One region of the Micromonospora inyonensis genome, then DNA from elsewhere that is predicted to be linked to it. Evidence: riboswitches for the same ligand, from Rfam matches in the RefSeq annotation. Region 1 holds a riboswitch; each other region holds the start of a gene.

Region 1 (7,669 bases):
GGTGTCCAGGCCGGCCGGCGAGTTGGGGCGGTCGACGTCGACGAACTCGATGTCGTCGGGGTCCCGGTCGCTCCGGCTGCCGACGGCCCGCGCCGCCGAGCCGGCCGCCCACCCGATCGCCGCACCGGCCAGGGCGGCGCCGATGAGCAGCGCCCAGGGCAGGGCGGGTCGGCGTCCGGCGAGCGCGTCGAAAGCGAGCACCGCCCGGCGGCGGGCCTCCTCGGCCGCACCGCCGACCAGGTCACCCGCGTCGTCGGCGAAGGTGAGACCGTTGCGCCGCGCGGACCGGGCGGTGTCGCGCACGCTGTCACCGGCCGAGTTGACCGCGGACGTCAGGTGCCGCCACGCCTGGTCGGCGATCCGCTCGGGTTTGCTGCGGCGTTCCAGCAGGGTGGATCCGATCATCCTGGCTACCTCCTCAGGTACCGAAGCCGGCGTCACGTCGGACCCACGGCGTCGGGTCGGCGCGGTTCGCGCCTACCCGCCCGTGACGTACCGGTCGGGTGAACGCGAACACCTCGTGCCCCGTCCGTCGCGCGGGCAAACCCGTCCGGCGATGTCGATCACCGACGGTGAGCGCTGCCCCCGACCGTGACCGACATCTGTCGGCGTCCTCGGGTCAGCGCAGGGTGACCACGGCGGTGCCGCGGGCGAAGTCGTCGTCGCCGTCGTCATCGTCGTCGCCCGCGCCGCCGAAGCCGCAGGCCAGCACCAGGGCGAGCAGGGCACCCACACCCGCCAGTCCGAGCAGTCTCTTGATCATTATTGGCTCCTTCGTCGACGCCGTCGGTTGCGTGGGGCTGATGCTAGGCAGGTCGGTCAATGGCCGGTCGGCGGGCGGCCCCGCTGGTGGGCGCGCCCGGACGGATGGTTGCGCACCGCCCCGAAAGGCGACCGCTACCCTTGGTCCTGGTGCGTGGGAACCCCGGACCGGGTGTTCGAGGAGGGAGGAGAGTCGGAAATGGGCGACTTGTCGCTCCTGATCCGCGAATTACTCACCCCCGGGGGTGGCGACCGAGGCTGTCGGAGGAATACTCTCGGTCGCGGCCCGCGTACTGATGAGGCGCCCGGAGACGGGCGAGTGGAGGTGCTCGCGTGAGCCTGTCGATTGTCAAGTCGGTCCTGACCGGTGGCGTCGTCGAGATCGTCCCGCGCGGTGAGATCGACGTCGACACCGCGTACGAGGTACGCGAAGCCGTTGTCGAGGTGCTCGCCAAGAGTCGCCCGACGCGGATCGAACTCAACATGAGGCTGGTGACCTTCATCGACTCGGTCGGCATCAGCGCGATGGTGGCCGGGTTCCAGACCGCCGAGGTGAGCGGGGTCAAGCTGGTCGTCACCGAGCCCAGCCGGTTCGTCCACCGGCAGCTCTGGGTGACCGGCCTGCTCGGCCTCTTCGGCGCGCCGGAGCCGTACTTCGCCGGTGCCGCCGTCGCGCCCGAGCCCGAGGTGCTGCCCGGCGCCTGACCGGCCCGTCCGCGGACCGTGGCCGGTCCCGCCGCGTCGTGCCCGGGCCGTGGCCGGTGGCTCAGGCCGGTCGCCATTCCTCGCCACTCAGTCCCGACAGGTCCACGTCGGCCACCTCGATGACCGCCCGGATCGCGGTCACGCAGGCGTACTCCTCGGCGAGCCAGAACAGGTCGGTGCCCGGCTGCACCGCCTGTCCCGGCTCCTCCAGCGAGGTGCGGACGAACCCGTGGCCAGCCTCGGCGACCGTCATCTGCACCTGACCGAAGCTGGCCAGGGACGCCCGGCGCACCCCTCGCAGCCGCTCGTACGGCAGGTCCGGGGCGTTGACGTTGAGCACGCTCTCCGCCGGTCCGGCGGTCAGCCGGGGCAGCAGGTCCAGGGCCACCCGGGCAGCCGTGGACCAGTGCCGTTCGGGGTCGCGTACCCGCACGGCGGGGTGCACCGCCGCGCCGCCGCTGCCGGGGGTGACGTCGGCGGCCGAGAGCACGTCCAGGGAGACCGCCATCGCCCGGCAGCCGTTGGCGGCGGCGGTGAACGCCGCGCCCACCGTGCCCGAGTGCAGCACCGCCCGGCCGGCGTTCGCTCCCCGGTTGACGCCGGAGAGGACCACCGTCGGGGGTGGTCCGAACGCGCCGTGCACGGCGATCAGGACGATGAAGCCGGGGGAGCCGCCGACCCCGTACACCGGCACGTCCGGCAGTTCCGGCAGCGGATGGGCCCGGACCACCACGTGCCCTTCGCGCTCCAGCGCGGTCATCGAGGCACTGGTGCCGCTCGCCTCCTCCAGCGGAGCCGCGACCACCACGTCCAGCCCCCGCGCGACCGCCGCCTGGGCGAGCCGTGCCAGTCCCGGCGCGGCCACGCCGTCGTCGTTGGTGACCAGCACGCGCGGGCTCATCGTCCGGCCGCCCGGTCGGCCAGTTCCTCCGGGGTGGTCCGTTCCTGTGGGCGGTTGCCCGCCGGGACCAGCCGCACCCGGTCCACCAGCCCGGCGATCGAGTCGAGACGCCCGGTGCCCAGGCCGTGCCGGGTGACGTTCAGCGCCCCGGCCGCCGCGCCGGTGCGGATCGCGGTCCGGATGTCGCCCTCGCGGGCGATGACGGCGGCCACCCCGGCGGTCATCGAGTCGCCCGCGCCACGCGGGTCGGCCGCCTCCAACCGGGGCATGACGACCTCGAGGACCTCCCCGTCGACCAGGGCGAACGCCGGCTGCTCGGCCCGGCTCACCACCACCGTCTCGGCCCCGGCCGCATGGAGGTCGTACATGGCGCGGGTCAGCTCGTCCTCGTCCGCCGAGCGGGCCCGTCCGTCGCGGAGCAGCTCCTCGTGGCTGACCTTGAGGAAGAACAACCCGCTGGCGAGCACCGCGTCGAGGTGCTCGCCGGAGAGATCGGCGACCACCCGGCCACCGTTCGCGCCGAGGTCGGCGGCGAACCGGCGGTAGAGGTCGGGCGGGACGAGGGACGGCTCGCCGGGCCCGCTGAGCACGCTGACCGGCGCGCGTAGCCCTTCACCGAGCGCCAGGTTGTACAGCTCGTCCAGCTCGTGCCGGCGGAGCGGATGGCCGGGGACGTCGGCGACCTCCTGCCGGGCACCGTTGCGGCGGTCGTGCACGTATCCGCCGCTGGCGGTGTCCCGCAGCACCCGCTTCAGCCGCACCCCCTCGGTGATCAGCAGCGGTTCCAGCACCTGGCCGATCTCGCCACCGAGGCTGGCGCAGAGCACCACGGGCACCCCGAGCGACATGATCATCCGGGCCTGCCAGACCCCCTGCCCGCCCGGGTGCAGGTGGAGTTCGGTCTCGTCGCTCGGCTGGTCGATGGTGACCGTCAGCACGGGTGCCGGCGCGAAGACCATCACGTACCCGTCGGGACCGTCCATGGTGCCCGCCTCTCGTCCGCTCGCGCGGCCCGGGTTCCCCGCCCGGTGTCGCTCATGCGACCCCTTTCAGGGGGTTGTGGAGGACGGTGTCCGGGTCGTCCCGCCGGGGCGGTACGGCACGCGGCCCGCCACCCCCGGGTGGGGACGACGGGCCGCGCCGGGTGGCTCAGTAGACCGACAGGTGGACGTGGTTGGTGTGGTCGCTCGACGGATCGCCGCCCGCCCCGCTGTACGACTTCCACCCGCTGCTGGGCAGCCAGATCTGCCGGTACCAGATGACGTAGAGCACCCCGAGCCGGCTGGCGTTGTTCTTGAAGTACGCCGCCAGGTTGTCGCCGTACGTCTTGTCGCCGCCGGTGGCGTCGCCGCCGAAGCCGCTCTTCTGTGCGGCGAAGTCGCAGGCCCGCCCCTTGGGGTGCTCACCCGAACCGCCGGGGCGGTAGCAGGAGACGTACCGGGTGAAGCCGGCGGCCTTGGCCTGGTTGAGCGCGTGCAGCGTACGCGGGGTGATGCAGCCGTCGGCGGGCGTCGGGTCGTTGACGCTGCACGACTCGGGTGGCCAGGACCCGTCGGGGTTGCGCGGCGCCGGCTTCGCGGTGGCGGACCGGCTCGAGTCGCTGCCCCCGCTGGGGCGGGTGGCCGCCGTCTTCCGGTTGGCGACCACCAGGGCCTGCTCGGCCTGCTGCTTGCGCTTCTCCATCACCGCGACCTGCTTGCGCTGCTCGGTGATCTCCCGGTTCAGTGCCGTCTTCGCCCGGTTGGCCTGTTCCCGGGTGGTCAGCAGGCCACGTAGCTCGCGGTCCTCGTTGGCGGCCACCGCGTCCAGCGCGGCGACCCGGTCCATGAAGTTGTCCGGCGAGTCGCTGGCCAGCAGGGCCGAGGCCGGTCCGAGCCGGCCGGTCCGGTACGCCAGCCCGGCGATCACGCCGACCTTCTGGTCCCGGACCGCCAGGTCCTTCTCGATGGTGGTGAGCTGTTCGTTGATCTTCTGCTGGCGGGCGACCGACGTCGCGAGCGCGTCCTTCGCGTCGAGCCAGCCCTTGCTGGCCGCCTCGAGTTGGGCGCGCAGGGCGGGGGTGCCTCCCTCGGGGTCGTCGCCGGGGGCCTTGGCCGCCAGCGGAGGCGCCGCCGCGGCGGGGACCACGGCGACCGGCGTGGCCGCGACCCCGAGGGCGAGCGTCGCGGCGATCAGGGCCGCCATCCGGGCGGCGGTACGTCGTACGGGTGCCACTACTGGCATGCACATGTCCTTCCGTCAGCCGCCGACCGGGTTAGCTGACGGGTTCGGGACGGAAGATCCCTACCGCTCACGCGGATGCACCCCAAGGACGTGGTTCCCCGGCTCGCCGTCATCGGCGATTAGGCGGCGGTCACCGCAGGCGCCGGAGGGCGCCGCCTGGCGTTGACCGGATCCGAGACTACCGAAGCCGGTGTCCCAGGGGCAGCGTTGGCCACACCACTCCCAGGAATCTCCACCGGCATATCCGACATAGCCGGACAATACACGCCGAGATTTAAGTTTGCCCTAATTACCACTCGACCCGGTCGCAGACGCCGGGCGACTGACCGGGCTCGAGCTGGAGGGTGGCGTGCTCGATGTGGAAGTCCTCGTGCAGCGCCGTCCGCGCGGCGGCGAGCACGGTGCCGATCTCGGCCGCCGGGTCCGTGGTCAAATGGGCCGAGACGACCTCCATCCCCGAGGTGAGCGTCCAGAGGTGCAGGTCGTGCACCTCGACCACGCCGGGGACGGCGCCCAGCCGGTCGCGCACCGCGCCCACCTGAAGGTGCTCCGGCGCGGCCTGGACCAGGATGCGCAGCGCCGCCCGGCCCAGCCGCCAGGTGCGCGGCAGGATGAAGACCCCGATCGCCACCGCGACCAGCGGGTCGGCCCACCACCAGTCGGTCAGCGCGATGACCACCGCAGCGGTGATCACGCCGACGGAGCCGAGCAGGTCGCCCAGCACCTCCAGGTAGGCGCCGCGCAGGTTGATGCTCTCCTTCGCGCCCTCGCGCAGCAGCCCGAAGGCGACCAGGTTCGCCAGCAGGCCGAGCACCGCCACCACCAGCATCGGACCGGTGGTCACCTCCGGCGGGTCGCCGAACCGGCGGACCGCCTCGACGAGCACGTAGACCGCGACCCCGGAGAGGAGGACGGCGTTGGCCAGCGCGGCGAGCACCTCCAGCCGGTAGAGGCCGAAGGTGTGCTGCGGATCCCGGCCGGCCCGTCGGGCGGCGGTGATCGCCGCCAGCGCCATGCCGATGCCGAGCACGTCGGTGAACATGTGGCCGGCGTCGGAGAGCAGGGCCAGCGACCCGGTGCCGAGCGCGGTCACCGCCTCGACCGCCATCAGGGCGGCGAGCAGCCCGAACGCCGCCCAGAGGCGGCCGGTGTGTCGCTGTGCGGCGTGTGCGATCCCGCCGTGGTGGTCATGACCTGCGCCCACGCCCCCACCCTCCGTTCCCCGTTCGGCCCGGACCCAATGTATGTTCACATCGCTATGTATGCAAGTAAGGGCGGGTCGCCCGCCCGGAACGGAAGCGGCGGGGGAGGGGCAGCCGGCCGGGGCGGGGCGGACGGGTCAGTCGACCGGATCGATGGTGGTGAGCCGCTGGGTGGCCCGGGAGAGCGCCACGTAGAGGGTCCGAACGCCGGAACCCGGCTCCGCCCGGATCTCGCCCGGCGCGACCAGTGCCACCCCGTCGTACTCCATGCCCTTGGCCTGGAGGCTGGTCACCACCTGGAGGCGCGGCGAGTCCAGGTGGGCCAGCCAGCCGGCGACCTCGTCCCGGCGGGGCACCGGCGTGATCACGCCCACCGTCCCGGCCACCTGGGCCAGCAGCGCGGTGACCGCCTCGACCGTCCGCGCCGGCAGTTGCGCCATCGGCACGGTCAGCGCCACCGGGTGCACGCCGGTGGACCGGACCGCCGTCGGCAGCGGGAGGTCCGGGTGGATGGTGCGGATCTCGGCCGCCGCCACCGCGAAGATCTCCGCCGAGTTCCGGTAGTTCGTCGTCAGGGCGAACTCGTGCCGCTTACGCCGGCCGAGCGCCTGGTCGCGGGCCCGGGCCAGCTCCTCGGGGTCGCCGGTCCAGGCGGTCTGCGCCGGGTCGCCGACCACCGTCCAGGACGCCAGCCGGCCCCGCCGGCCGAGCATCCGCCACTGCATCGGCGACACGTCCTGTGCCTCGTCGACCACCACGTGCGCGTAGTCGCGGTAGTCGGCCGGGCGTTCCCGCGCCGCCGCCCGCTGGGCGCGCTGCCGGTCGGTGAAGGTGCTCAGCTCCCGGACCCCGCCGGCGAGCTGGAACGGGTCGCGCCGACGGCGGGCCGGCTTCATCGGCTGGCCGAGCAGCGCGTCCAGCTCGTCGAGGAGGGCGATGTCGGCGATGGTCAGCCCGTCGCGGTCCAGCGTCCGCCAGGCCGCCGTCAGCGCGCGGATCTCCGCGCCGGAGAGGATCCCCCCGGCGTACGACCGCAGCCGATCCGGCCGGGCCAGCCACCCGAGCACGTGGCGCGGGTGCAGGCGCGGCCACCACGCCTTGAGGAACTCCCGGAACTCCGTCCGGTCGGCCAGCTCGTCCTCGAAGGCCCGCTGCTCGGGCAGGCCGGGTACGCCCAGCCGGCGGACCTGCGCCCAGAGCGCGGCGAAGATCCCGTCGAAGCCGGCCCGGCGCACCTCGTTGCGGCGGGCGCCCCGGGGCAGCGCCCGGGTGCGGATCGCGTCCAGCTCAGGCCGGGTCAGCCGGAGCAGCTGCCCCCGGTAGAGCAGGCGCAGCTCGTCCGGACCGTCGGGGACCGCGTCCCGGACCGCGCGCTCCAGCACCCGGCGCATCCGTAGCGAGCCCTTGACCGCCGCCACCTCCGGCGGGTCGGAGCGGATGGCGGACATGCCGGGGAAGAGGGAACCGAGGGAATGCAGGGTGGCCGTCTCCTCGCCGAGGGACGGCAGCACCGAGGCGATGTACTCGACGAAGACCGCCGACGGGCCGACCACCAGGATGCCGCCCCCGGCGTACCGGCTGCGGTCGGAGTAGAGCAGGTACGCCGCCCGGTGCAGGGCCACCGCCGTCTTGCCGGTGCCCGGTCCGCCCGAGACGATCGTGACGCCCGAGCCGGGGGAGCGGATCGCCTCGTCCTGCTCACGCTGGATGGTGGCGACGATGTCCCGCATCCCGCGCCCGGTGGCCCGGGAGAGGGTGGCCAGCAGCGCGCCGTCGCCGACCACCGGCATCTCCGGCGGGGCCGCCGCCGGGTCGAGCAGGTCGTCCTCGATGCGGGTCACCCGCTCGCCCGAGGACCCGATGGTGCGGCGGCGGA
Region 2 (7,669 bases), on a different contig from region 1:
ACGGTGATGTGGTCGGCGGTGGTGTTCGACCCGGCTCGGCCTTCCCGCAGCACACCGGCGAGGGCTTCGCCGGTGTTGTCCAGGAAGCACAGCAGCGGGTGGTAGCCGAACGTCTTCTTCCAGGTCCGGGTCGCTGCTTCCTTCTCCGAGTGGCAGAGCACGATCGTCGCGTCGATGTCCAGGACCAGACCGTCGACCCGCCGGCCGGCCACCATCGGCTGCGGCAGGTCACCGCGGGTGTCGGCGTGCTGGGCCCAGGCGATCTCGCGGGCTCGGGCCCGCGCGGCCCGCAGCTCGGCCAGCATCGGCTCGTCCAGTCGGGACAGCAGCCGCCAGGCGGTCGGGTCGGAGGCGACCGGCCCGAACAGGGCGGGCTGGTCCCGCAGCACCGCGAGATCAGCGATGGCCTCGCCGCCGTCGGCGAGCATCACCGCCAGGTCCACGGTGACACGGCCCGGATCGTGCCCGCCCTGCCGCTGCCGCAGTCCTGCCAAGGCCTCACCGAACGCGCTGGTCAGCCCGGTCACGTCGGCCAGATCCGCAAGCAGGCGGGCACCGACGTGGCCCACCACGCCCCGTCCACCACCGGTGACCGCGATCTTCGGACGTGTTGCGGTAGCCTTCACCCAGCAAGTGCCTTCCGTGACAGGAACATCGGACCCTCAGCAAGTCCCATTTTCCCTGATCAAAAGGCACTTCTTTGCTTCCTGCCCACCCTGTGGACCGCCCTTAACGAAGGGCCGAGCCTAGCAACGTCATCAGGCCGATCAACGACTTGGCCAGACAGTTGGTTGTCGATGTAGCCGGCTCTGCCGCTGTCTGGCAGATCCGCCACGATGAAGCCTCCCGCAAGGGCGGGATAGAGGCCAGCCGATAAGGGCACGACATGCACCTGAATATTCGGCTGTTCGGCGAGGCCGATCAAATGATCGACCTGCTCCGCCATGATCTTCGTGCTACCGCAGGTCCGCCTAATGACCATCTCATCCAGGACCAAGAAGAGTTGCGGAACCGGACTGCGTGTCAGACAGGACTGGCGACCCATGCGGGAACTCCACTCGCTGATCAACGTCTTCGGCTGACAGCCAGCCGTTCGACAACGCCGCTCGGGCATACGCCTCGGTCTGGAGCAACCCTGGGACATACGCGGGCTCGTACCAGCACAGAATGACAGCTTCGCGCTCGTACTCGATCCACTCCCGCAACCAGACCGGCGTGCCCGCGTCTTTCACCAGGTCTTCCCAGAGGCTGAGCAGGATTCCGCCGGTCTCCAGGGCTTCGTCCACGGCCTTGAGGTACTCCGGCTTGGGCGGCTTGACGCCGGTCTCGATCGCGCTGACGTGCGTGTTCGAGTAGTGCACCCGCTCACCCAGCGCGTCCTGGGTCAGTCCGGCGGCCATCCGCCGCCGACGCAGCTCGCGCAACAGGAACTCGGACGGCGAGATTCCCACATGTTTCTCCACTCTCCTCGGTCCACGTCGCCGTACCCCCACCCAGCCCGAGACGGTCACCCACGGTCGTCATGACAAAGCGGAGTGTTCGGAATCCTGGGGCGAGGCGGGCACGCTGTACACCCACGGTCACCACGACATCGTCGAAATGCCGAAAGAGGGAGGTCCCGTGCCCCGACACCATTCCGTCCCGCTCGCTCCGCGTCACCGCCGCGACTGGCGTACGGCCTGGCGGCGCTGTGGCTGCGGCTGCGCCTGGCCCTGCCCGGACCGGTACCTGTCGGTGCCGGTCGAGCCGGCCGTCGCGCCGGTGCCGCCCGCGTACCCGCAGGTCAGAAACGTGCCGGTGGCCAGTGCCGCCTGGGCGGTGTCCGGGGTGGCCGACGAGTTGCGGGAGGCGTACGTCGCGGTCGGCGCGGCCGTCGTCCTGCTGGAACGGGTGCGGGTCGGGGCGACGAATCCCGCTCTGCGCGCGGCGCAGCGGGGTGCCGATCACGCGCTGGACCTGGCCGACGAGGCGGAGCGGCTGCCGGGGAACAGCTCCGGGCCGCCGGGGAGGACGGCCCGACCGTCGAGGCGGCGACCGGGGAATGAGCACGGGCCGCCGGGCAGCTCGAACTGACCGCCGCCGCCCTGCGGGAGACCGTCGCCGCGCTCGCGGCGCAGTTTCCCGCGAACGCGGCGGACCCGGCAGGGAGAGGTCGACGGCCGTGATCTACCTGACGGCAAGCGGCTCGGGCCGCACCAGATCCGGAGCGTTGAATTCGACCGGTGCTGGCGCGGACTCGCACCGGACCAGGTCCGCTCCCATCTCGACCGGGTCGCCGGGGAGGTGGAGCGGCTGCACCGGCACATCCGGGCCGTGGAGGCCGACGGCGACCGGATTCGTCAGGCGCTGCGCCGCTGGCAGTCCGAGTACACCCAGCGCCGGCCGGCGGACTCCGGCCCTCGGCACGGGCGGTGGTGACGTTGAGCCGTTGGGTCCTGCACCTGCCGCTGACACTGCCCAGCCGGGCGTACGCCGTCGCCCTCGTGGTCGCGCTGCGCGACTCCCTCGGGCACGTGCCGGAACTGGACTTCGGGGAGGCCACCGTCAGCGCGGAGGACGACCAGTCGCGGCGTACCCGGATCTGGTGTGACGCGCGGCTGGGCGCCGGACGGCGGTGTGTGCTGCCGATCGGGCACGACGGGAGGTGCCGGTGACCCGGCGGGCGCATGGACGGGGCAGCTCCACAGCGTGCCGACGAACTTCCCACCGAGCGGACCCGGGCCGGGCCGCCGAACAGCCTGCGAGCTGCCGCTTCGGACCCGGCAGAATGGTCCGGCCAGGGCACCCGCCACGCCAGGACCGTTGGGAGAAGCATGGGCCACGACCACAGCCGTCCCACCGCCGCCGCGCCGCCGCGCGTACGGCGTGTCCTGATCGCGACCGTGGTCCCGCTCTTCCTGGTGACCCTGGTCGCGGCGCTGGTGCTCTGGCCCCGGGACACGCCGTCGGTCGGCGGCGGCGAGGACGCGCCCCGCTACCACGGCACGGTGACGCGGGTGGTGACCGAACCCTGCCCACCTGCCCCGGAGACCCCGGAGGGGACGACGGAGGGGCCGTGCGGGACCGCCACGGTGACCGTCGACACCGGGCCGGACGCCGGGCAACAGGTCGAGACGGCGCTGCCCGCCGGGCCGGGGTCGCCCTCGGTGGAGGTCGGCGACGAGATCGTCCTGGTGGTGCTCACCGACCCGGCCGACCCGACAGTCAGCGCCTACAGCATCGCCGCCCACCAGCGGGGCAAGCCGCTGATCTGGCTGGCCCTGGCGTTCGCCGTCGCCATCGTCGCGTTCGGCCGGTGGCGCGGCCTGGCCGCGCTCGGCGGGCTGGCGGCCAGCTTCGCCATCCTGCTCACCTTCGTCCTGCCCGGCATCAGCGCCGGGCAGGCTCCACTGCCGGTGGCGGTCACCGGCGCCGCGCTGATCATGTTCGTGGTGCTGTACCTCACCCACGGGGTCACCGCGCAGACCTCCGTCGCCGTCCTCGGCACCCTGGCCAGCCTGGTGCTCACCGGCCTGCTCGGCAGCCTGGCGACCGCGTTCACCCACCTCACCGGGTACGGCTCCGAGGACGCCACCACCCTGTCGATGTTCCAGGCCGACGTGGACCTGCACGGGTTGCTCCTGGCCGGGATCATCATCGGCTCCCTGGGCGTCCTGGACGACGTCACGGTCACCCAGGCGGCCACGGTCACCGAACTGGCCCACGCCAACCCCGGTCTCACCCGGCTCCAGCTCTACCGGGCGGCCACCCGGGTCGGCCGGGCGCACATCGCCTCGACGGTCAACACGATCGTGCTCGCGTACGCGGGCGCCTCGCTGCCCCTGCTGCTGTTGCTGACCGCCGACGCGCGCGGAGTCAGCGAGATCGTCACCAGCGAGTTCCTCGCCCAGGAGATCGTCCGCAGCATCGTCGCGACGCTCGGCCTGATCGCCGCCGTACCGATCACCACCGGCCTGGCCGCCCTGGTGACCACCGCCGGCCGGGGTGGTACGCCGACCCGCCGGCTGCCCCGGCCCGCCGGCGAGCGGGACGAGGCCCTCGCCGCGCTGAGCGGCCCCCGGGCCGCCACCGGAGCGACCGATTCCGCACCCGCTCCGGGCCGCCCGGCGAACACGGATCCGACCTGGTGACACTCCATAACGTCACCGCCATCCGGCCTGATCTTGACAAATGTGACAGGAGCGACGGAGAACAATAGGGAAATAACGCTTTTGGTCGGGATCCGGGCGTAGAACCCCATGCCCGCCGTCAGGTAACCTCGCTGCCGGTTACCGCCGAAGGCGCGCACCGGCGCCAGCGGGGCCACCGCCTAATCGCCCACCGGCGAACCGGGGAACCAGGTTCATGGGGTGCATCCGCGTCAGCGGTAGGGGCCACTTCCGCCCCGAACCCGTCAGCTAACCCGGTCGGCGGTCGACGGAAGGGAAAACTGTGACGGCACCCCTACGCCGCTGGCTGAAACCTGTCGTGGCCGTGCTCGCCGCCCTCGCCGTGGCCGCCGGGCCCGCGCCGGCGCTGGCTGAGCCGTCGAGCCCGTCGGGGCACGACGGAGAACAGCCCAAGCTCCTCAACGAGGTCATCGAGGAGGCGAACCGCAGCTACACCCAGGCCCAGGCCAAGCTGAGGGCCTCGACGGACCGTCAGCTCGCCCTCGCCTTGGAGGTCGAGCGGACCCGGAACGAGTTGAAGGCGCTCACCCCGCAGGTGGCCAAGATCGCGGTGCGGTCCTACATGACCGGCCGGGTCGGCCCCACCTCCATGCTGCTGGACAGCGACACGCCCGACTCGTTCGTCAGGCGGGCCGGCGCGCTGGACGAGATGAACATGGTCAACAACAAGAAGGTCGCCGCCGTCGCCGCCGCCAAGGAGCAGGCGGAACGGGCCAAGAAGGCGCTCGACGCCGAGGTGCTGGAGGAACGGAGGCAGGCCGACATCCTGAAGAAGCGCCAGCGCGAGGCGGAGCGGTCACTCGCCCTCGTCGGCGGCGTCGGGTTGACCGGTGGCCTGGTGGACGCCACCTCCCCGATCGCCCGGCCCGGCCCCGGGCGGGACAGCAACGGCAACTGGCGCCCGCTGGGCTGCACCGAGGACGACCCGACCACCGGCGGTTGCATCACCCCACGCACCCTGCACATGTACAGGGAGGTCAAGCGGGCCGGCTTCAACCTGTTCGTCGGGTGTTACCGACCGGGCGGGCCGTACGAGCACCCGAAGGGGCGGGCCTGCGACTGGTCGCTCCAGAAGTCGGGGTTCAGTAGCTGGGACACCAAGGCGGAGCGGATGTACGGCAACAACCTCACCGCGTTCCTGGTGCGTAACGCCGACCAACTCGGCATCTACTACGTGATCTGGAACAAGCAGATCTGGTTCCCGGCGACCGGCTGGAAGTCGTACAGCGGCCCCTCCGACCACACCGACCACGTACACGTGTCCATGCTCTGACCCCGAGCCGAACGAACACGGGCCCCGCCTCCACACATCCGGGAGAGCGGGGCCTGTTCGCGTGACCGGGTCGACGCCGGTGGGCCACCAGGGCCGCCGGCCACCCGCACCGCCGGCCGGGCGGAGGTCAGCTGCCGGAGGGGGCCGTGAAGGCGGCCGGGCCGGCGACGAGGGTGACGTCCTCGCTGGCGGGCATCGCGCGGACCATCCGCACCTCGCCGGCAGCCAGGCGGTACGACATGCCGACCACCGCGCACCGCCCGTCCCGCACCGCCCGATTCAGGGTCACCGAGCGCTCCAGCAGCAGTTCGATGGTGTGGTCGATGTGGATGTCGACGATCCCGTCAATGTCGTCGACGCCCTCCCTGGCGGCCCGGCGGAGGCTCGGCACCACCGCGCCGACGACCGCCCCCAGGTAGCCGGAGGGCGTCGCCCCGGTGCCGTCGGCCTCCCGGGCGGCCTGCACGGCGCCGCAGGAGTCGTGGCCGAGGACGACCACCAGTGGGGTCTCCAGGACGGTGATCGCGTACTCGACGCTGCCGAGCACCTCGGCCCCGACGGTGTGCCCGGCGGTCCGGACGACGAAGAGGTCCCCGAGGCCCCGGTCGAAGATGATCTCGGCGGCGAGGCGGGAGTCGGAGCAGCCGACCAGGACCGCGAAGGGATGCTGCCCGTCGGCGACCGCGGTTCGGTGACCGGCGTCCTGGTTGGGATGCAGCGGGCTGCCGGCGACGAAACGCCGGTTGCCCGCAAGCAGCTCGTCCAGCGCCTGCGCGGGACTCGTCGGAGGCTGCTGCATAGCAGGAACGGTCATGACTTCCCCACCCCTTCTCCGGGCCGGCCCGCACGGACGCATGACGAGGGCGGACACGGCTCGCCACCACGGTCACACGGAGCGCAAACCACGTCAAGGGATACGTGATATGCGTTTCAGGTGTTGACACCGGAGGGCGCGGCGGTGAATGCGAAACGAAGGTCATAACATGACGGTCATGGCGACGACTCAGCGTGAGAACGGGAGCCAGCGCAACTGGACCTTCCTCACGAACCACGCACACGTACTGCTCGCCATCGCCCGCAACCCCACGGCCCGGCTTCGAGACGTCGCCGACGAGGTGGGCGTCACCGAACGGGCCGCGCAGGCGATCGTGGCCGACCTGGAGGCCGGCGGGTACCTCCGACGCACCCGGGTCGGTCGACGCAACGAGTACACGGTGAACCCCGCCGGGCGGTTCCGGCACCCCGCCGAGGCGTACCAGCACGTCGGAGCCCTGCTCGCGCTCTTCGCCGAACCGGGCGACGAGGAGCCGACCCCCGCCCCCTCCTCCGCATCCTGAGACCGCCCGGTCGGCTCTCAACCGTCCGCTGTGGAGCGATGCTCCGCACGGCGCGCCGGACGTGGCGGGCGGGCCGCGTCCCCGGCTCGAACAGCGGCGACGCGTCCGGGGACGGGCGGTGGATCCGGTCACACCACGGTCGCCGACGGGCGACCGGGCGGTCCGACCGATAGGTTGGAACGGTGCAGCCGCCCGCCTTCGTCCGCCCGCTCCGGCCGACGATGCTGCGCGCCCTGCGCGTCCTCACCCGCCTGGCACTGACCGCCCTGGTCCTGACGCTGACCTTCGGCGGGACGACCGGCGCCCCGGCCGAGGCGCCGCTGGCGTCCGCGCCCCAGCTCCGGCCGGTCCCGGTCGCCGTCGTCCCGCAACCGACCGTCCGGCCGGTCAGCGCCCCGGTGTCGTCCCGCCCCGTCGGGGACCGGTGCGACACCGGACAGCCGCCGGTTTGCCCGATCGACGATCTGGGCACCGCCCCCCGGGTGGGCACCCTGCTTCCGCCGCCGGCCGCCGACCCGGGGCAGCGGCTCCCGGGCCGACGCGCACCGCCCCGGACCTGACCGACCGCCCGCGACCGACCGCCCCGGACGTTCCTGTCCTCCGCCGGTCGACGTCCGCCGTGGGCGGGGACTCCCGAGGCGCTCGCGCCCCCGTGCCCGTCCGGACCGGGCACCCGTCGAGTCCTGTCCCGTCCGTCCCGTCACGAGGTGCTGGTGATGCAGACCGTCCTCTCCTCCGTCCTGATCGACGTGCCCCGCGCCGCCGTCATCTGGCTGGCCCTCCTCGGCGTGGTCGTGGCCGCCGTCGCCACCCTGCTCGTCCGCCCGGACTGGTTCCGCGCGGCCAGCCGGATCCGACAGGCCGTCCTCCCTCCCCATCTGGAGGTGGCC
Region 3 (7,669 bases), on a different contig from region 1:
GGCCACCGCCTGCTGCTCTGGCGGGGAGGCTGGCGGACCGTGCTGCTGGTCCTCAGTCCGCTCATCCTGCTCGCAGCGGTCCTGCTCGGCCAGCGAATCGCCGGGAGCGACTGGCCCGCCGGCGGAGCTCTGTTCGCGATCAGCGGCACGGCTGCTGGGGCACTGCCGGTCCTCGCCGCGCTGGTCCTGGTCAACGGGCTCGGCGAGGAGGCTGGCTGGCTCGGGTTCCTCCAAGAGCGGCTCCAACGGCGGTTCGGGCCGACCCGGGCCGCTCTGCTGACCGCGCTGGTATGGGCGGGGTGGCACGCGCCGCTCTTCGTGATCCTGGAGAGTTTCCGCGGCTTCGACCTCGTCACCCTGGTCGGGTTCTTCCTCGGCATGGCGGCGGGTGCGCTCGTGCTCGCCTACGTCTACAACCGGGCCGGCGGCAGCGTCATCGCCGCAGCCTGCTGGCACGCGGGGTACAACCTGGCGTCCGCGACCCCGGCCGCGCAGGGCCTGGTGGCGGCGGTGGTGACCACCGGCGTCATGACCGCCGCCGTCATACTGCTCGTCGCTGGCTTGCGTTCGACCCGCCACGGCACCCCACCGCCGTTGCTCGGTGGCCGGCCGTCGGCCCCCGACCCGGCATCCGCACAACGCCCGGTCCACGGCGAAGGGCCAGTCCATCAGGCGAGCTGACCGTCGCTGCGGGCCGGGCCGGCGGAGGCGGTCGCACCCACAACCGCCGGCCGTGGCTGGCCCTGCTCGCCGTCCCAGACGGGGCACTTCCGGCCTCCGCCGGTATTGGCCAACATGGACGGACGCCGACACCCTCTCGGCCACCACCCTCAGGGGATGCCCGCGCCCTGCACTGCATCGGTGGGGATCCGTTCGTTGTCTTCAAAAGGCCCACGGCGTGACGCTGAAGGCTTCACCGACCGGACGCGCCAAACCGTTACCGCGCGGCAACAGATGGCCATTCTCAAATGTGTCTATCAGCTGTAACCTCTGCCACACGTTCTCAGCCGCGGTGTGACAGACCCCACGTCACGCCGGCAGAAAGAGGTGGACACATGGGACTTCGTCCCAACCTGCTGACCCGGCGTGTGGCCGGAGTCGCAACCACGACCCTCGCCCTGCTGCTCAGCACGGCGGCGGTCGGCGTCGCCCCTGCGGCGGCTCACGCGGGCCACCCGGGCCACGCGGACGAGGCCTGCGCCGAGCCGGCCGACACCCACTCCGACGCAAAGATCAAGGCCGGTGGCGTCGCCAAGCACGAGCCGAACGAGCTGACCGCGACGCAGGTCCGTGAGCGCGAGGCCGACCTGGCCGCCGCGCTGGCCGCACGGGCCAAGCGGACCGACCTGAAGCAGGGTCCGGCGGCGACGGCCTCGATCACGATCCCGGTCGTGGTACACGTGATCCAGCGGGACAGCACCCGGGCCGGGGGTAACATCCCGGACTCGATGGTCAGCTCCCAGATCAGCGTGCTGAACCAGTCCTTCAGCGGCGCGACCGGCGGTACGGCCACCGCGTTCGCCTTCCAGCTCCAGAAGATCAACCGGGTGACCAACCCGTCGTGGTACCCGATCGTGCAGGGCTCCTCGGCCGAGCGCTCGATGAAGACCTCGCTCCGCGAGGGCGGCAAGGACACCCTGAACATCTATCTGGGTGAGCTCAGCGACGACCTGCTCGGCTGGGCGACCTTCCCGACCCGTCGGCTCAGCAGCATGGACGGCGTCGTCGTGCTGAGCGAGTCACTGCCGGGCGGTACCGCCACCAACTACAACCAGGGCGACACCGGCACCCACGAGGTGGGCCACTGGCTGAACCTGTACCACACCTTCCAGGGCGGCTGCGCCAGCTCGGGCGACAGTGTCTCGGACACGCCGGCGGAGGCGTCGCCGGCGTTCGAATGCCCGACCGGCCGGGACACCTGCTCCACCGCCGGCCTGGACCCGATCACCAACTTCATGGACTACACGTACGACTCGTGCATGTACCAGTTCACCCCGGGGCAGGCCAGCCGCATGCTGACCGCGTGGAACGCGTACCGCGCCGCCTGACGTGCCCGACGCACCCGATGCCGGCTCCGTCCCGCGGAGCCGGCATCGGCGTGTCCGGGCTCAGGCCGCGGCCCGGTGCGCGGCCCGTCGTCGCCCGGTCCGTCCCGGTACGGCCGGCTGACCGGCCGCCGAAGTGTCACTCGCCCGGGGATCCAGCCAGACCTGCACCGCCGGGCCGCCCTGCCGCGCACCGGGAGCCTCCACCCCGACGTGATCGCGCCGGGCGAGCATGGCCACGTCGACGGTGAACTCGAACAGCCGCCAGTCCGCCCGGGGCTCGGCCCGGAAGTTCTCCGCCAGCCGGGCCACCCGGGCGTGGTCGGTGACCGGACGGGCGTGTCCGGCCACGTACGCCTCGTCGTCGCTCTCCTCCGGCGGGAACGAGTGCAGCGCGTACCGCCCGTCGCGCTCCAGGTCGCGGCGCTTGGGCGAGTCGATGACGAAGCAGAAGAGCCCCTCGTCGGTGATGACCGGGGAGACCGGATGGACCCGGGGGCCACCGTCGGCCCGGACCGTGGCCAGGTAGCCGAAGCCCGGGCCGTACTGCTGCATGAGAAGGCGGATCGCGTCGGCGAGGCGGGGCTCGTCGGCGGCGAACTCGGACCAGGAAGCCATACCGACATCCTATCGAACACGCGTACGAAAACGCAGCCCGACGCGCTGGTCACCCGCCGGATCGTGGGGCCGATGGTCCTCGCTATGGTGGTGCGATGCTGCTCTCCGACCGCGACCTCGTCAGCGAGATCAAGGCTGGCACGCTGGCGCTGGAACCGTTCGAGGCGAGTCTGGTGCAGCCCTCCAGCATCGACGTACGCCTGGACCGGCTCTTCCGGGTCTTCAACAACCACCTCTACACCCACATCGACCCGGCGCGGCAGCAGGACGACCTCACCTCGCTGGTGGAGGTCCCCGAGGGGGAGCCCTTCGTGCTGCACCCCGGCGAGTTCGTGCTCGCCTCCACGCTGGAGGTCATCTCGCTCGGCGACCAACTCGCGGGCCGGTTGGAGGGCAAGTCGAGCCTGGGCCGGCTCGGCCTGCTGACCCACTCCACCGCCGGTTTCATCGACCCGGGCTTCTCCGGTCACGTGACGTTGGAACTCTCCAACGTGGCCAATCTGCCGATCACCCTCTGGCCCGGCATGAAGGTCGGTCAGCTCTGCATCTTCCGGCTCTCCTCGCCGGCCGAGCATCCGTACGGCTCCGCCGTCTACGGCTCGCGCTACCAGGGGCAGCGTGGGCCCACCCCGAGCCGGGCCTGGCGGAACTGGCGTACCTGGCCCACCCGCTGAACGTCGCGCCCCCCGCCACCCCTCGGTCCGGTGCTGGCGATGGTGTTCGCTCCGCTTCGTCAGGTGCCTGCAGGGGACCCCTGCTACACAAAAAGCGGTAACAGGGGTCCCCTGCTACCACCTCAGCCCGGCCGACCGTAACTGTGCACCGGGCCGTCGTCGACGCGCTTCATCTTCACCGGCGCGCCGGCCCGGGAGGCGTGCACCAGCCAGCCGTTGCCGACGTACATGCCGACGTGGTGCAGGTCGGCGTAGTAGAAGACGAGGTCGCCGGGGCGTAGCTCGTTCCGGCTCACCGGGGCGGTCGCCCGCCGCTGCTGGGCGGCGTTGTGCGGCAGTCTGACCCCGGCCCGCGCCCAGGCGGCGAGGGTGAGCCCGGAACAGTCGTACGCGTTCGGCCCCTCGGCCCCCCAGACGTAGGGCTTGCCGATCTGGGCGCAGGCGAAGCCGACGGCCCGGCCGGCGGCGCCGCCCGGGTAGACGGCAGGGCAGGGGGCGGGGCGCAGGCTGGTGCCACCACCGTCACCGTACGCCTTCAGGCGCATTTTCTGCAGGCGGGCGATGTCAGCGTCGATCTGCCGCCGCTTGGCGTCCAGTTGGCGTTCGGCCTGACCGAGCTGTGCGATCAGCCGGTCGAGCGGCGCTTTGCGGGCGCTGAGCTGGTCTCGCAACCCGACCACGTGCCGGATGTCGTCCTGCTGCCGGCGGGCGAACTGGTCGAGCAGTTCGAGCTGGTGGACGACGGTGGCTGGCGACGGGTTGGCCAGCATGGCGTTCAGGGCGGAAGCGTTCTCCCCCTTGTACGCCCGCACCGCGAGCCCGCCGACCTTGCTCATCGCCTGGTCGATCTGGCGTCGCAGCGGCTCGATCCGGGCGGTGAGGGCCGCCGCCTGCCGCCGTTTGGCGGCGAGCGCCTGCCGGGTGGCGTTGTGCTGTTCGATGACCGGCTCGAGGGCGTTCCACTCCCGGTCGATCTGGCGTTCGATCTCGGCTACCGAGGGTTCGGCGCGGGCCGCGCCGGCACCGCCCGTCACGAGGACGGCGGCTCCGGCGAGGACGGTGATGACGGTGGTGAAGCGGGACCAGCATGGACGCGGCGCAGCCGTCGTCCGGGCAGCCGTGGCCGACCGGGCGGACGGTGGCCGCGGGGCATGGTGTGCCACCGGGCTCCGTACTCCTTCTTCCGTTGACCGCCTACCGGGTTAGCTGACGGGTTCGGGCGGGAAGGGAGCGCCCTACCTGGCGTACGGATTCACCCCGATGGTGCTGGTGGTTCCCCGGCTCGCTCTGCTGTGGTGACGTTTCTCGTTGTGGCGACGTGCGTCGTGCGACTCGGCGGTGTCGAGCCGTCGCCGCCTCCGAATGGCGGACCTGTCACCGGCTCGGCAAGTGCCGAGACTAGGGACGGCCGTCGTCGATCCGCAACACGCTTCGCGGGAGTGCCACCTGCCGATTTCCGACAGTAACCACTGTGGGTGCCGTTCGTTGGCCCATCGCGACGGGGGTCCTCGGCCACTGGCCGGGGACCCCCGTCGTCAGGATGGATCGGTCAGTACGGGCGGCGGAAGCCCGCGACCGGCATGTGGTTGATGCTGGCCACCTGCACCGGCTTACCGGCCCGGGGGGCGTGCACCATGATGCCGTTGCCCAGGTAGAGCCCGACGTGATGCAGGTCGCTGAAGAAGAAGACCAGGTCACCGGGGCGGGCCTCGGAGCGGCTGATCGACTTGGTCTCGCGCCACTGCGCGCCGGTGAAGTGGGTCAGGTGGATGCCTGCGGCCTGGTAGGCGTACTGCGTGAGCCCGGAGCAGTCGAACGAGTTGGGCCCGGTGGCGCCCCAGACGTACGGGTCACCGACCTGGGCGCAGGCGGTCCTGATGGCGGTGTTGGCCTTGCTGCTGACAACGCCCTTGATCAGCGGGCAGCCGGGGGCGCTGACCGCAGTTTTCGGCATGGACGCCCGGAGCCGCTTGATCTCCGTATCGATCTTGATCTTCTTCGCCGCCAGGTCCTTCTCCTGCTGGGTCTGGCTGGTGATGAGGGCGTCGAGCTTCTGCTTCTCGGCTTCGTACCTCGCCTGGATCGCCAGCACGCCCTGGAGCTCCTTGCGCTGGTGGGCGGCGAGTCGGTCGAGCATGCCCATCTGCTCCGCCAGGGTGCCCGGCTTCGCGCTGACCAGCAGCGCGCCGATCTCCTGCGATGGGCCGGTCATGTAGTGCCGGGAGGCCAGGGCGCCGATCCGGTTCATGGCCACGTCGCTCTGCAGCGCGAGCGGCTGGATCTTCTTCTCCAGGTCGGCCGACTTCTTCACGTTGACCTTGAGCTGGCTGCGGACCTCGTTGTACTTCTCGATCGTGGGCTCCAGCTGCTCCCACTGCTTGTCGATCTGCGCCTCGATCTCCTCGGGAGTGGGCGCGGCGTGCGCGGGAGCAGCGAGCAGTCCGGTGCCGACCACGACGGCGGCGGACAGGGTGACCAGGGTACGAACGAACCGACGGAGCCCACCCGGACGAGTGGGGAGTCGATCCGGTGCGTGACGCTGAGGGGGCAGGGTTGCCACCGGCACGAACTCCTTTGGCGACCAGACCACCGGGCGCCCCGCGAGGGAGAGGATGGCGGGGCAGACGATCCACAGCGGCCGGTGCCCCACATTAGGGAAGCCGCGGGGCGATATCAAGGCGAGGGGGTCTCGTTTCATGCTCCGGCGACCACGCGGGCACCCTTCGTACCGATTCCGCCGACGATGGCGGCCAGGACATCGTCGAGGGTCACCACACCGAGCGGTCGCCGTCCGTCGCTGACCAGCACCATGTGCCGTCCCTCGCGGCGCATCGAGAGCAGCAGGTCGGCCAGGGTACGGTCCAGCGGCACCACGGCCAGCGGCCGGTACACCTCGGCGGGCACCGGGGCACGGCGGCTCGCGCCGACGTACCCGAGCACGTCCTTGACGTGCACGAAGCCGCGCACCCGCCGGCGCTGCACCACCGGGAAGCGCGACCGTCCGGTACGGGTGGCCAGCACCTCCAGAGAGGCCGGTGAGACGTCCTCGGTGACGGTGGTCACGTGGACCACGGCTGAAAACGTCGGTGGCGGTACGGGCGTGCAGGGCGAGCGCCCCGGTGATCCGGGCGTGTGCCGTGGACCCGCGAACGGTCTCGGCTCAGCCGGCGACCGGCTCGGCCTGCTGGCCGTCGCGGTTCTGCTCCGGCCTCACCGAGCGGAGCAGCACGCTCGCCACGTCGACGACCTCGACCTGCTCCCCGGCCCCCTTGCCGTTGACCCCGTCGTTCAGCATCGTCGAGCAGAACGGGCAACCGACCGCGATGGTCTTCGCGCCGGTGGACATCGCCTCCTCGACGCGGTCCACGTTGATCCGCTTACCGATCCGCTCCTCCATCCACATCCGCGCCCCACCGGCACCGCAGCAGAAGGAGCGCTCGCTGTTGCGCGGCATCTCGGTGACGCCCTCCGAGGCGGAGGAACCGAGCACCTCGCGCGGCGGGGCGAAGACCCGGTTGTGCCGGCCCAGGTAGCACGGGTCGTGGTAGGTGACCCCGCCGTCGACGGGCTGGACCGGGGTGAGCTTGCCGGTGGCGACCAGGTGGGCCAGGAGCTGCGTGTGGTGCACCACCTCGAACTCGCCGCCGAGCTGACCGTACTCGTTGCCGAGCGTGTTGAAGCAGTGCGGACAGGTCGCGACGATCTTGCGCCTGCTCTTCTCGCGGCCGTCGAACGCCTCGTTCAGGGTCTCCACGTTCTGCTGGGCGAGCATCTGGAAGACGAACTCGTTGCCGATCCGGCGGGCCGGGTCACCGGTGCAGGTCTCCCCCTCGCCGAGGATGGCGAAGGAGACGCCGGCCTCGTGCAGCAGCGTGGCGACGGCACGGGTCGTCTTCTTGGCCCGGTCCTCGAACGCGCCGGCACAGCCGACCCAGAACAGGTACTCGAAGTCCTCCGCCTCGCCGACCCGGGGCACCTCGAAGTCGAGGCCCTTGGTCCAGTCCTCCCGGGTGTTCTGCGGAGCGCCCCAGGGGTTGCCCTTGTTCTCCAGGTTGCGCAGCATCACGCCGGCCTCGGAGGGGAAGCTCGACTCGATCAGCACCTGGTAGCGCCGCATGTCGACGATGTGGTCGACGTGCTCGATGTCGACCGGGCACTGCTCGACGCAGGCCCCGCAGGTGGTGCAGGACCAGAGCACGTCCGGGTCGATGATCCCGCCCTCCTCGGCCCCGCCGATCAGCGGCTTCTCCGCCTCGGCGAGGGCGAGCACGTCGACGTGGGCGAGTTGGGCCGCGGTGGCCTTCTCCTCGCCGGTGAGGTCCTTGCCGCCCC
Region 4 (7,669 bases), 2.8 Mb from region 1:
CGCCGGCGGGGCGGAACTGCACGCTGACCCGGGGCCCGACCGCACGACTGGTCTTCGGGACGGCGTGTTCCCAGGTGCGCTGGCAGGAGCCGCCCATGACGACCAGGTCGCCGTGGCCGAGCGGGAAGCGCGGGCCGGTCCCGCCGCCGCGCGGGCGCAGCAGCAGCGGTCGGGGGGTGCCGAACGAGACGATCGCGACCATGGTGTCGGCGTGCGCGCCCCGGCCGATGGTGTCGCCGTGCCAGGCGACGCTGTCCCGGCCGGACCGGTAGAGGCACATGCCCGCGGTGACGAACTCCTCGCCCAGTTCGGCGGCGTAGTGCCGGTTGAGGGCGGCGCGGGCCGCGGTCAGCGCGGGGTGGGGGAGCGGGCGGCCGGCGGCGTACCAGCAGAGGAGGCGGGGCACGTCGACCTCGTTGTCGTACATCCGGCGGCGCTCGGCCCGCCAGGGCACCTCCCGCAGCAGCGTGGCGAGGACCGGATCGGAGCCGCATACCCAGCCGGGGAGGTGGTCGACCCAGGCACCCCGGCCCAGCTCGTGCCGGCGTACCCGCCCGACCAGCGGTTCCAGGGCGGGGCCCTGGTCGGTGAGGTCCAGCATCGAGGGCTGGTACGCGATGTCGGCCACCCGGCCGATCCTACCTGCATCTCGTACACGCGTACGAGAGGCGGCCGCTCGGGGTAGGGTGCCCGGCGGGGCGGCACCGACCGGTTCCGCCCGGTGTGACCAATCCGGCGTACGCCGGCCGACCGACGGGAGAACCCGTATGCCGATCCGCGAGCCGTACCCGCGGGCGGTGTCATGACCAGCCTCACCCCGACGGCGGGGGCCGACCGGTCCCTGTCCCGCCTGCCCTCCCTGACCGGACTGCGGTGGATCGCGGCGATGCTGGTCTTCGGCTTCCACGTCGGGACGATGCGGATCATCGTCGAGCCGGAGTTCAAGGTCGTGGTGGACCAACTGTTCACCCTGGGCCTGTCCGGGGTGCAGTTCTTCTTCGTCCTCAGCGGGTTCGTGCTGGTCTGGTCCGCCCGTCCGCAGGACACGAAGTGGGCGTTCTGGCGGCGCCGGGTGGCCAAGATCTACCCGAACCACGTGCTGATGTGGGCGGTGGCGCTGCTGGTCGGGCTCTGGTTCGCCGACCCGGTCAACCCCTCGGCGGCGGTGCAGAACCTGCTGCTCGTGCAGGCCTGGAACCCCACCCCGGGCTACTTCTACAGCGTCAACACGGTGAGCTGGTCGCTCTCCTGCGAGCTGTTCTTCTACTTCTGCCTGCCCTTCGTCCTGCCGGCGCTGCGCCGGGCGTCGTCGTGGATGCTCTGGACCGTCGTGGTCGCGGTACCGCTGGTGATCCTCGCTCTCTGGCCGGGCCAGCTCCTGGTGCCCGAGGAGAGCCGCTGGTGGTTCACCCAGATCTTCCCGCTGGTGCGGTCCACCGAGTTCTGGATGGGCGTCGCCGCGGCCGAGCTGATGCGGCGCGGCCACTGGCGCGGTCCCGCCCTGCCGCTGGCCAGCCTGGTCTTCGTGGTCACCTGGGCGGTGGCCGGTGAGTGGATCCGCGCGGAACTCTGGGCGGCGCTGCTGTCGGCCGCGTACATCCTGGTGATCACCGCGGCGGCCCGGGCCGACGTGCGGGGCCTGCCCTCGCCGTGGCGATCCCGGCCGCTGGTCTGGCTCGGCGAGGTGTCCTTCGCCTTCTACCTGGTGCACGTCTTCGTGATGGTCACCATCCTCCGGCTCACCGGTGACTACGGCGTGGGCTTCACCGGCTGGACGGGGCCGCTGGTGGCGGTCGGCTTCCTGCTGCTGAACCTGCTGCTGGCCTGGCTGCTCTACCGGTGGGTGGAGACCCCGATGATGCGCCTGCTCGCTCCCAGCCGGAAGCGTCCCGCCCCGGCCGGGGATCCGTCCGCGACCGGGGACCGGGCGGCCGTGACGCCCCGGCAGCGGGCCGCCGACGGCGTCGACCGGTGCGGACACGCCGTGGCCCCGGCCGGTGACCAGGCCGCGGATTCCGGCACGGCTGGCATCGATGCGGGTACCCGACGTTCGGGGTAACATGCTCTGCGTGTCTTCCGTCGTGCTCGACTGCCATCGGTGGCGGTCGGTGCGCCGGGCGTTCCGGGTGTTCACCAGCCTCGCCGTGGCGGTCGCCCTCGCGCTGAGCGGCGGCGCCCTCGCCGGGGGCCTCCCCGCTGGCGGTGTGCCAGTCCTCGCCGAGAGAAGCCTCTCCGTGGGACGGCTGCCCGCCCTGGTCGGGTCGTACCCCGCCCACGGGGTCACGACTGACGGGGTCGAGCCGGACGCCCGCGACGAGGCGGGCACGCCCTCCGGCACCGGCCCGGCCGTCGGCGCACCGGTCGTGGTGGCCGCGTCCCGGGCGGTCGGCCGGCCCCCGGTCCGGCCGCTGGTCGGCACCGACGCCGGTGCGGCCGGCTCCCGGGCACCACCGCCCCGCTGATCTGTCCGCTCCGGGTGTCCCGTCCCCGGGGCCCGAGCTGATCCGACGAACCTCACCCCGCACCCGCCGACGGCCCACCGGTGGCTGCGACGATGGTCGCGCCCGCACCCGAGGCGTCCGTGCGGCCCCCACCCGCTCCGTGTTCCGTGAGGTGCCGACGATGGACATCGTTCTCTACGAGTTCCTGGTGGACGTGCCCCGGGCGGCCGCCATCTGGTCCGCCCTGCTCGTGCTCGCCCTGACCGTGCTCACCGTCCTGGTGGCACGCCCCGAGCGGGAACGGGAGGGGGTGCTGCCCCCACCCGCCCCGGCCCCGGCCGCTGGCGACCCCGTCGTTCGCGACCCGGCCGACCTGCGCCGGTACGCCGAAGAGGTGGCCGTTGCCGCGGCCGGGGCCGCGCACACCGCCCGCCGCCGTCGGACGGAGTGGCTGACCGCGCAGGAACGGGTCGACCAGGCCTGGCGGGCGTACGACGAGGCGGAGACGGCTGCCCGTCGCTTCGCCGGGGCCACCGCCCTGCCGGCACCCCGGACGCCCCGCACCCCGGCCGAGTACGTCGCCCGCGAGCGGTTCCTGCACCGGTCCGCGATGGCCGCGTACTGGCGGGGGGACCTGTCGGTGCGGGCGCTCAGCGACGTGTTCGCCCGCCGCAACGGGTGGGACCCCCGTCTGCACCCGGTCGTGCAGGAGGCGGTCCTGTCCCGGGTGCTGCGCGACCTACGGCGGGTGGAGTACCGGACGGCGGCCGAGCGGGAGCGGGCGGCCTGGCAGCGAGCCGAGGTGGCCGCCAGGGCGGCGCGGTCCCTGGCGGAGGAGGCGTCCCTCGCCGCGGAGCGCCTCCGGGCGGGCACCTCGACGGTCGTCGCCGCGTCCCGACGGGTGCCCGGCGCGGTCCGTCCCGCTGCCCGGTGGCGGCCGGCGCGGGTGGGCTGACGCCCTGACCGGTCCCGTCCCCCGGGCCGCTGCGGGGTCCCTGTGGCACTTCGGGGTCACCGCAGTCGGCGGCGTGACCGGATCGTGACGTGACCCGGGCCACGTCCTGCCGTGCGGCACCTTCGACCCCGGTCGTCCCGTTCTGCGCCCGGTGCGGCGGCCCGGTTGTGCCGACCCGTGGCGGTAACCGCCTCGACGATGACGGGTAGACGGCTCGTCCCATTCAGCGTCGTCAGCCCGGAAACGCGCTCGAATTCCGGGTATGAGGGGTCGTTCGGCCTGTTCACGAGGGTTGGCAGCGGATCAAGGTATCAGTAGTGTCGGCCCGTCTGGTGCGGTCGTAGGTCGCAAAGGGCGACACCGTGCCGGCCCGCTTAATCGTGCTCGACGAGCCGGGGACCCACGTACGTCCGGGGTGAATCCGCGGGGCCGACCCGCGGTAGGGCGATCTTCCCGCCCGAATCCGTCAGCTAACCCGGTAGGCGGTATCGGAAGGAGTAGTCCGTGCTGTACACCCCCGTTTCCCGGTTCCTCCACGGTGCCCAGGTGCCGCCGGCCGGCCGTCCGCGTCGCCGGCACTGACTCCGGCGTCCGTCCTCAGGCGCTGTCCGAGCGGGCACCCTCCGCGACCCGTCGATCCCGCGTGCGGTCCGTCCGCGCGCCGATGAGGTGCGCCGCTCTCCACCCCTGCCTTCCGTGGAGGAATCCGTGAAGTACCCGGTCCCGCGACCGTTCACCCTGTTCCGAACCCGCCGGTCCTACCAGGTGACCGCCTCGGCGGCGGTGCTGGTGGTGGCGTCCACCGCCGGCGTCCTGCTCGTCGACACCGACACACCGGTACGCCGGGACGACACCGTGGCCACGGCGGCCGAGCCGGACCGGTCGACCGCCGCCTCCCGGCACCGCGACCGCGCCAGTGCGTCCCCGGCCAACCCGTCCGCCGTCGCCACCACCCCACCGGCCGCCGCGGCGACTCCGGCCACCCGCTCCGCCTCGCCCGCCGCCACCCGCTCGCCGGACCCGGACCTGACGACCAGCCCCACCCCGCCGAAGCCGCCCGCGTCGAAGGTGCTCGACATCCAGTACCAGGAGCAGACCACCTTCTACTACTGCGGTCCGGCCGCCACCCGGATCGCGCTCACCGCCCGGGACGTCGTTCGCAGCCAGGACGACCTCGCCCGGCGGCTGCACACCACCGAGGCCGGCACCAACTCCGCCGAGGACACCACCCGGGTCCTCAACGACCTCGTCGGCCGGGACGTCTACCGGACCCGGACGATCCCTGGTGGCGCGGCCACCCCGGCCCAGATGGACCGGCTCCAGGCCGACGTGGTGCGGGCCGTCGGCAGCGGGTACGCCGTCGTGGTGAACATCGCCGGTTCCGCCACCGACGTGGCGGGGGGATGGCATTCCTACCCCGGCGGGCACTACCTGACGGTGGTCGGTTACCGGGACAACGGTCGTACTGTCAAGATCGCGGACCCGGCGAACGCCGCCGCCGGCTCGTACTGGATGACCAGCATCAGCCTGGCGCACTGGGCCGCCACCCGCGGCTACTCCGCCTGAGCCCTTGCGCGGGGAACAGCCGCCGCTGTGGTAGGAGGGGACCCCTGCTCCTCAAAATGCGGTAACAGGGGGCCCCTCCTACCACCTGAAGGCGTGAGGTGCGCCCGGGCGGCGGACAGGAACCCCTCGGCGTACGACTCGACCGGGAAGTCGCCCAGGTAGTGGGTGCGCATCGCCCAGCGGGCCTCGGCCAGCGGGTCGGTGCCGAGCAGCCGCTCCAGGACGTCGTCGACGTCGGCCAGGTCCCGGCGCAGCACGTAGCCGGAGCGGGCCAGCGGGAAGCGCTCGGTGAACGCGTCGCCGTCGGCGCCCATGTCGGTCACCGCGTACGGCTTGCCCGAGTAGAGGTAGTCGGAGATGACCCCGGAGACGTCGGAGATCAGCGCGTCGGAGCGGTTCACGCAGTCGACCAGACTCATCGCCCGACTGGCTTCGGTGCCCCAGACGTGCTGCCGGCCGGTGCGGGAGCGGTCCGCCGCGAGCACCTCCTCCACCCGGGCGAGCTGCCGGGCCGACTTTGGGTTCTGCGCGGTGTACGGGTGGGCCCGCAGGATCACCGTCGCGCCCCGGGCCAGCAGCCGCCCGACCAGCGCCTCGGCCACCGACAGCGAGCAGTAGTCGGCGTCCGCGTGGTGCCCGGTCCAGGTGGGCGTGTAGAGCACGGTCGGCTGGGCCGGCATCGGCACCGGCGGCTGGCGTACCCCGATCGCCTCCACCTGGGGACGGCCGACGACGACGAACTTCTCCGCCGGGATCTGCACCCCGGCGCGGGCGTACCGCTCGATCGCCGCCTGCCCGGCCACGAAGTTCCGGTCGAAGATCGCCGAGACCGGGTTGGCGCTCGGGGCCTTGTCGCTGTCGCCGTGGTGGATCTGGATGTGGGTGAGCTGGGTGAAGCGGATGCAGTGGGCGTTCTTCGCGCCGTGGTTGACGTAGAACGCCACCCGCAGGCTGGGCACCAGCGCCTCGTCGATCGCCTTCAGCGTCGGGCAGTACACCACCGGCGCGCGGGTCGCCGCCGCGATCGGGGCCAGGAACTCCGGCTCGCGCAGCAGCACCAGGAACGGCCGGCCGATCCGCTCCAGGTACGGCAGCCACATGGTGACCTGGTACTCCGAGCCGGGCGGGGCGGAGAAGTAGAGCAGGAACTCCGGCTGGTGCCGGGCCAGTGCGCGGGCCACCGGGCTGGCCGCCGTCGACGGGCGGAACCGCCGCCGGGCCAGACGCAGCCCGACCACCCCGGCGAGGCCGCCGACGAGCAGGCTGACCAGCAGGGCGTACCAGGTGGGCAGGGCGAGCAGCGCGCCGAAGGCGACCGCGCCGAGCAGCACCGGGATCGCCGTGCCGACGTGGGCGGTGGTCAGCCCGTGGCGTACCGGCAGGTTGGCGGTGCGGATCTCCAGGCCACCGGCCTCCCGCAGCGGCCCGTCGAGCAGCACCAGCGCCAGCACCACCAGCGCGGTGGCCACCAGGGCGGGGTCGAAGCCGGCGTCGAGGCGGCGGGCGTACCCGATCAGGATGCCGGCGGCGACCAGGACCGACTCGCCCGCGACGTCCGCGCCCGGACGGACCCGCCGCTCCCACACCCCGGCGGCGAGCGCGGCGACCGCGAGCAGCAGTCCGGGCAGGGTCGCCCCGGTGAGCGCGATCAGGAGGAAGGCCAGGACCGCCAGGCCCACGGTGAGACACCGGGCGAGCAGTTTCCGGACCAGGGTGCCACGCATCTCGCTGACTCTCCTGCCTGTGGCGTGGGAAGTGGGGGCGCGGGTTCAGCGACCCGACGGCGCGGCGGCGGGAGCCGGCCCGGCTTGGGCCGGCACCACCGGTTCGTCGGCCGAGCGGCGGACGTCGATCACCTGGCCGGTGAGGTCGGACAGGAGCACGTCCAGCGAGGCCCGGGCCACCGTCGCCGCGGCGAGCAGGGTGCCTTCCGGCTCCGCGCCGAACGCGCGGGTGCGCATCGGGGTGGCGGTGCGCTCCGGGTTGACGCAGTTCACCCGGACGCCGAACTCGGCCCACTCGTCGGCGAGGGCCTGGGTGAGGTTGACCAGCGCCGCCTTGGTCGCCGAGTAGAGCGCGTACCGGGCCCGGCCCCGGGTGTACGAGCTGGAGGTGTAGAGCAGCAACTGCCCCCGGGTCTGGCGCAGGTACGGCAGCGCGTGCCGGGCGACGGTCACCGGCCCGACGAAGTTCACCCGGAGGAGCCGGTCGATGGTCGCCTCGTCCATCTCGGCCAGGGCGCCCTTCTCCAGGATCCCGGCGGTCACCACCACGTGGTCGATCCGGCCGGTGGCCTCGAACGCGGTGCGCAGCGCGGCCTGCACGTCGGTGTCCCGTTCGACATGGGTGCCGGTGGCGGAGCGGCTGACCGGGAAGACCTGCGCGCCGTAGCGGCGGGCCAGCTCGGCCAGCTCGTGGCCGATGCCGTAGCTGCCGCCGAAGATCACCATCGTCCGGCCGGTCAGCTCCTCGGTGTACCGCTGCTCGTCCACCGGACGGGGGGCCCGCGCCGCGGCGAGCTGGAAGAGCTTGTCCACCAGGTGCACGTCGACCGGGTGGGTGACCTTGATGTTCTCGTCCGCGCCGTCGATCACCTTGATCGGCACCTCGGGGAGGTAGCGCAGCACCACGCCGCAGTCGTCGGTGGCGGCGAAGTGCGGGTCGTCGGCGGCCCGCCGGTACGCCTCGCGGATGGTGCCGGAGCGGA

Evidence for each region. Region 1 has a riboswitch for cyclic di-AMP ahead of GA0074694_RS16775 (coiled-coil domain-containing protein). Riboswitches for the same ligand answer to the same signal wherever they lie in the genome.
Region 2: it holds a riboswitch for cyclic di-AMP, as region 1 does, so the genes downstream of both, GA0074694_RS09540 (coiled-coil domain-containing protein) here and GA0074694_RS16775 (coiled-coil domain-containing protein) in region 1, are expected to answer to the same signal.
Region 3: it holds a riboswitch for cyclic di-AMP, as region 1 does, so the genes downstream of both, GA0074694_RS07130 (C40 family peptidase) here and GA0074694_RS16775 (coiled-coil domain-containing protein) in region 1, are expected to answer to the same signal.
Region 4: it holds a riboswitch for cyclic di-AMP, as region 1 does, so the genes downstream of both, GA0074694_RS28490 (C39 family peptidase) here and GA0074694_RS16775 (coiled-coil domain-containing protein) in region 1, are expected to answer to the same signal.

Annotation. Positions count from the first base shown of each region.
Region 1 is NZ_FMHU01000002.1:374,004-381,672, forward strand. Features, by position in the region: gene GA0074694_RS16755 (hypothetical protein) at 1-405, opposite strand, end outside; gene GA0074694_RS31705 (hypothetical protein) at 620-763, opposite strand; gene GA0074694_RS16760 (STAS domain-containing protein) at 1,096-1,467, shown strand; gene surE (5'/3'-nucleotidase SurE) at 1,529-2,368, opposite strand; gene GA0074694_RS16770 (PfkB family carbohydrate kinase) at 2,365-3,351, opposite strand; gene GA0074694_RS16775 (coiled-coil domain-containing protein) at 3,518-4,582, opposite strand; cyclic di-AMP (ydaO/yuaA leader) riboswitch at 4,596-4,727, opposite strand; gene GA0074694_RS16780 (cation diffusion facilitator family transporter) at 4,881-5,795, opposite strand; gene GA0074694_RS16785 (HelD family protein) at 5,931-7,669, opposite strand, start outside.
Region 2 is NZ_FMHU01000001.1:2,083,567-2,091,235, reverse strand. Features, by position in the region: gene GA0074694_RS09570 (IS1380 family transposase) at 1-626, opposite strand, end outside; gene GA0074694_RS33595 (DUF5753 domain-containing protein) at 686-1,045, opposite strand; gene GA0074694_RS33590 (Scr1 family TA system antitoxin-like transcriptional regulator) at 984-1,463, opposite strand; gene GA0074694_RS09560 (hypothetical protein) at 1,621-2,073, shown strand; partial or broken gene GA0074694_RS33585 (DivIVA domain-containing protein) at 2,200-2,271, shown strand; gene GA0074694_RS33580 (hypothetical protein) at 2,284-2,418, shown strand; gene GA0074694_RS09550 (hypothetical protein) at 2,415-2,654, shown strand; gene GA0074694_RS09545 (YibE/F family protein) at 2,814-4,130, shown strand; cyclic di-AMP (ydaO/yuaA leader) riboswitch at 4,297-4,427, shown strand; gene GA0074694_RS09540 (coiled-coil domain-containing protein) at 4,432-5,442, shown strand; gene GA0074694_RS09535 (carbonic anhydrase) at 5,570-6,256, opposite strand; gene GA0074694_RS09530 (helix-turn-helix transcriptional regulator) at 6,426-6,779, shown strand; gene GA0074694_RS09525 (hypothetical protein) at 6,962-7,339, shown strand; gene GA0074694_RS09520 (hypothetical protein) at 7,496-7,669, shown strand, end outside.
Region 3 is NZ_FMHU01000001.1:1,574,669-1,582,337, reverse strand. Features, by position in the region: gene GA0074694_RS07150 (CPBP family intramembrane glutamic endopeptidase) at 1-681, shown strand, start outside; gene GA0074694_RS07145 (zinc metalloprotease) at 1,056-2,048, shown strand; gene GA0074694_RS07140 (pyridoxamine 5'-phosphate oxidase family protein) at 2,109-2,663, opposite strand; gene dcd (dCTP deaminase) at 2,759-3,337, shown strand; gene GA0074694_RS07130 (C40 family peptidase) at 3,460-4,500, opposite strand; cyclic di-AMP (ydaO/yuaA leader) riboswitch at 4,514-4,663, opposite strand; gene GA0074694_RS07125 (C40 family peptidase) at 4,887-5,903, opposite strand; partial or broken gene GA0074694_RS07120 (CBS domain-containing protein) at 6,032-6,470, opposite strand; gene GA0074694_RS07115 ((Fe-S)-binding protein) at 6,498-7,669, opposite strand, start outside.
Region 4 is NZ_FMHU01000002.1:3,201,608-3,209,276, reverse strand. Features, by position in the region: gene GA0074694_RS28510 (alpha-ketoglutarate-dependent dioxygenase AlkB) at 1-601, opposite strand, end outside; gene GA0074694_RS28505 (acyltransferase family protein) at 803-2,059, shown strand; gene GA0074694_RS28500 (hypothetical protein) at 2,070-2,462, shown strand; gene GA0074694_RS28495 (hypothetical protein) at 2,623-3,396, shown strand; cyclic di-AMP (ydaO/yuaA leader) riboswitch at 3,758-3,896, shown strand; gene GA0074694_RS28490 (C39 family peptidase) at 4,093-4,962, shown strand; gene GA0074694_RS28485 (CDP-glycerol glycerophosphotransferase family protein) at 4,950-6,686, opposite strand; gene GA0074694_RS28480 (bifunctional cytidylyltransferase/SDR family oxidoreductase) at 6,732-7,669, opposite strand, start outside.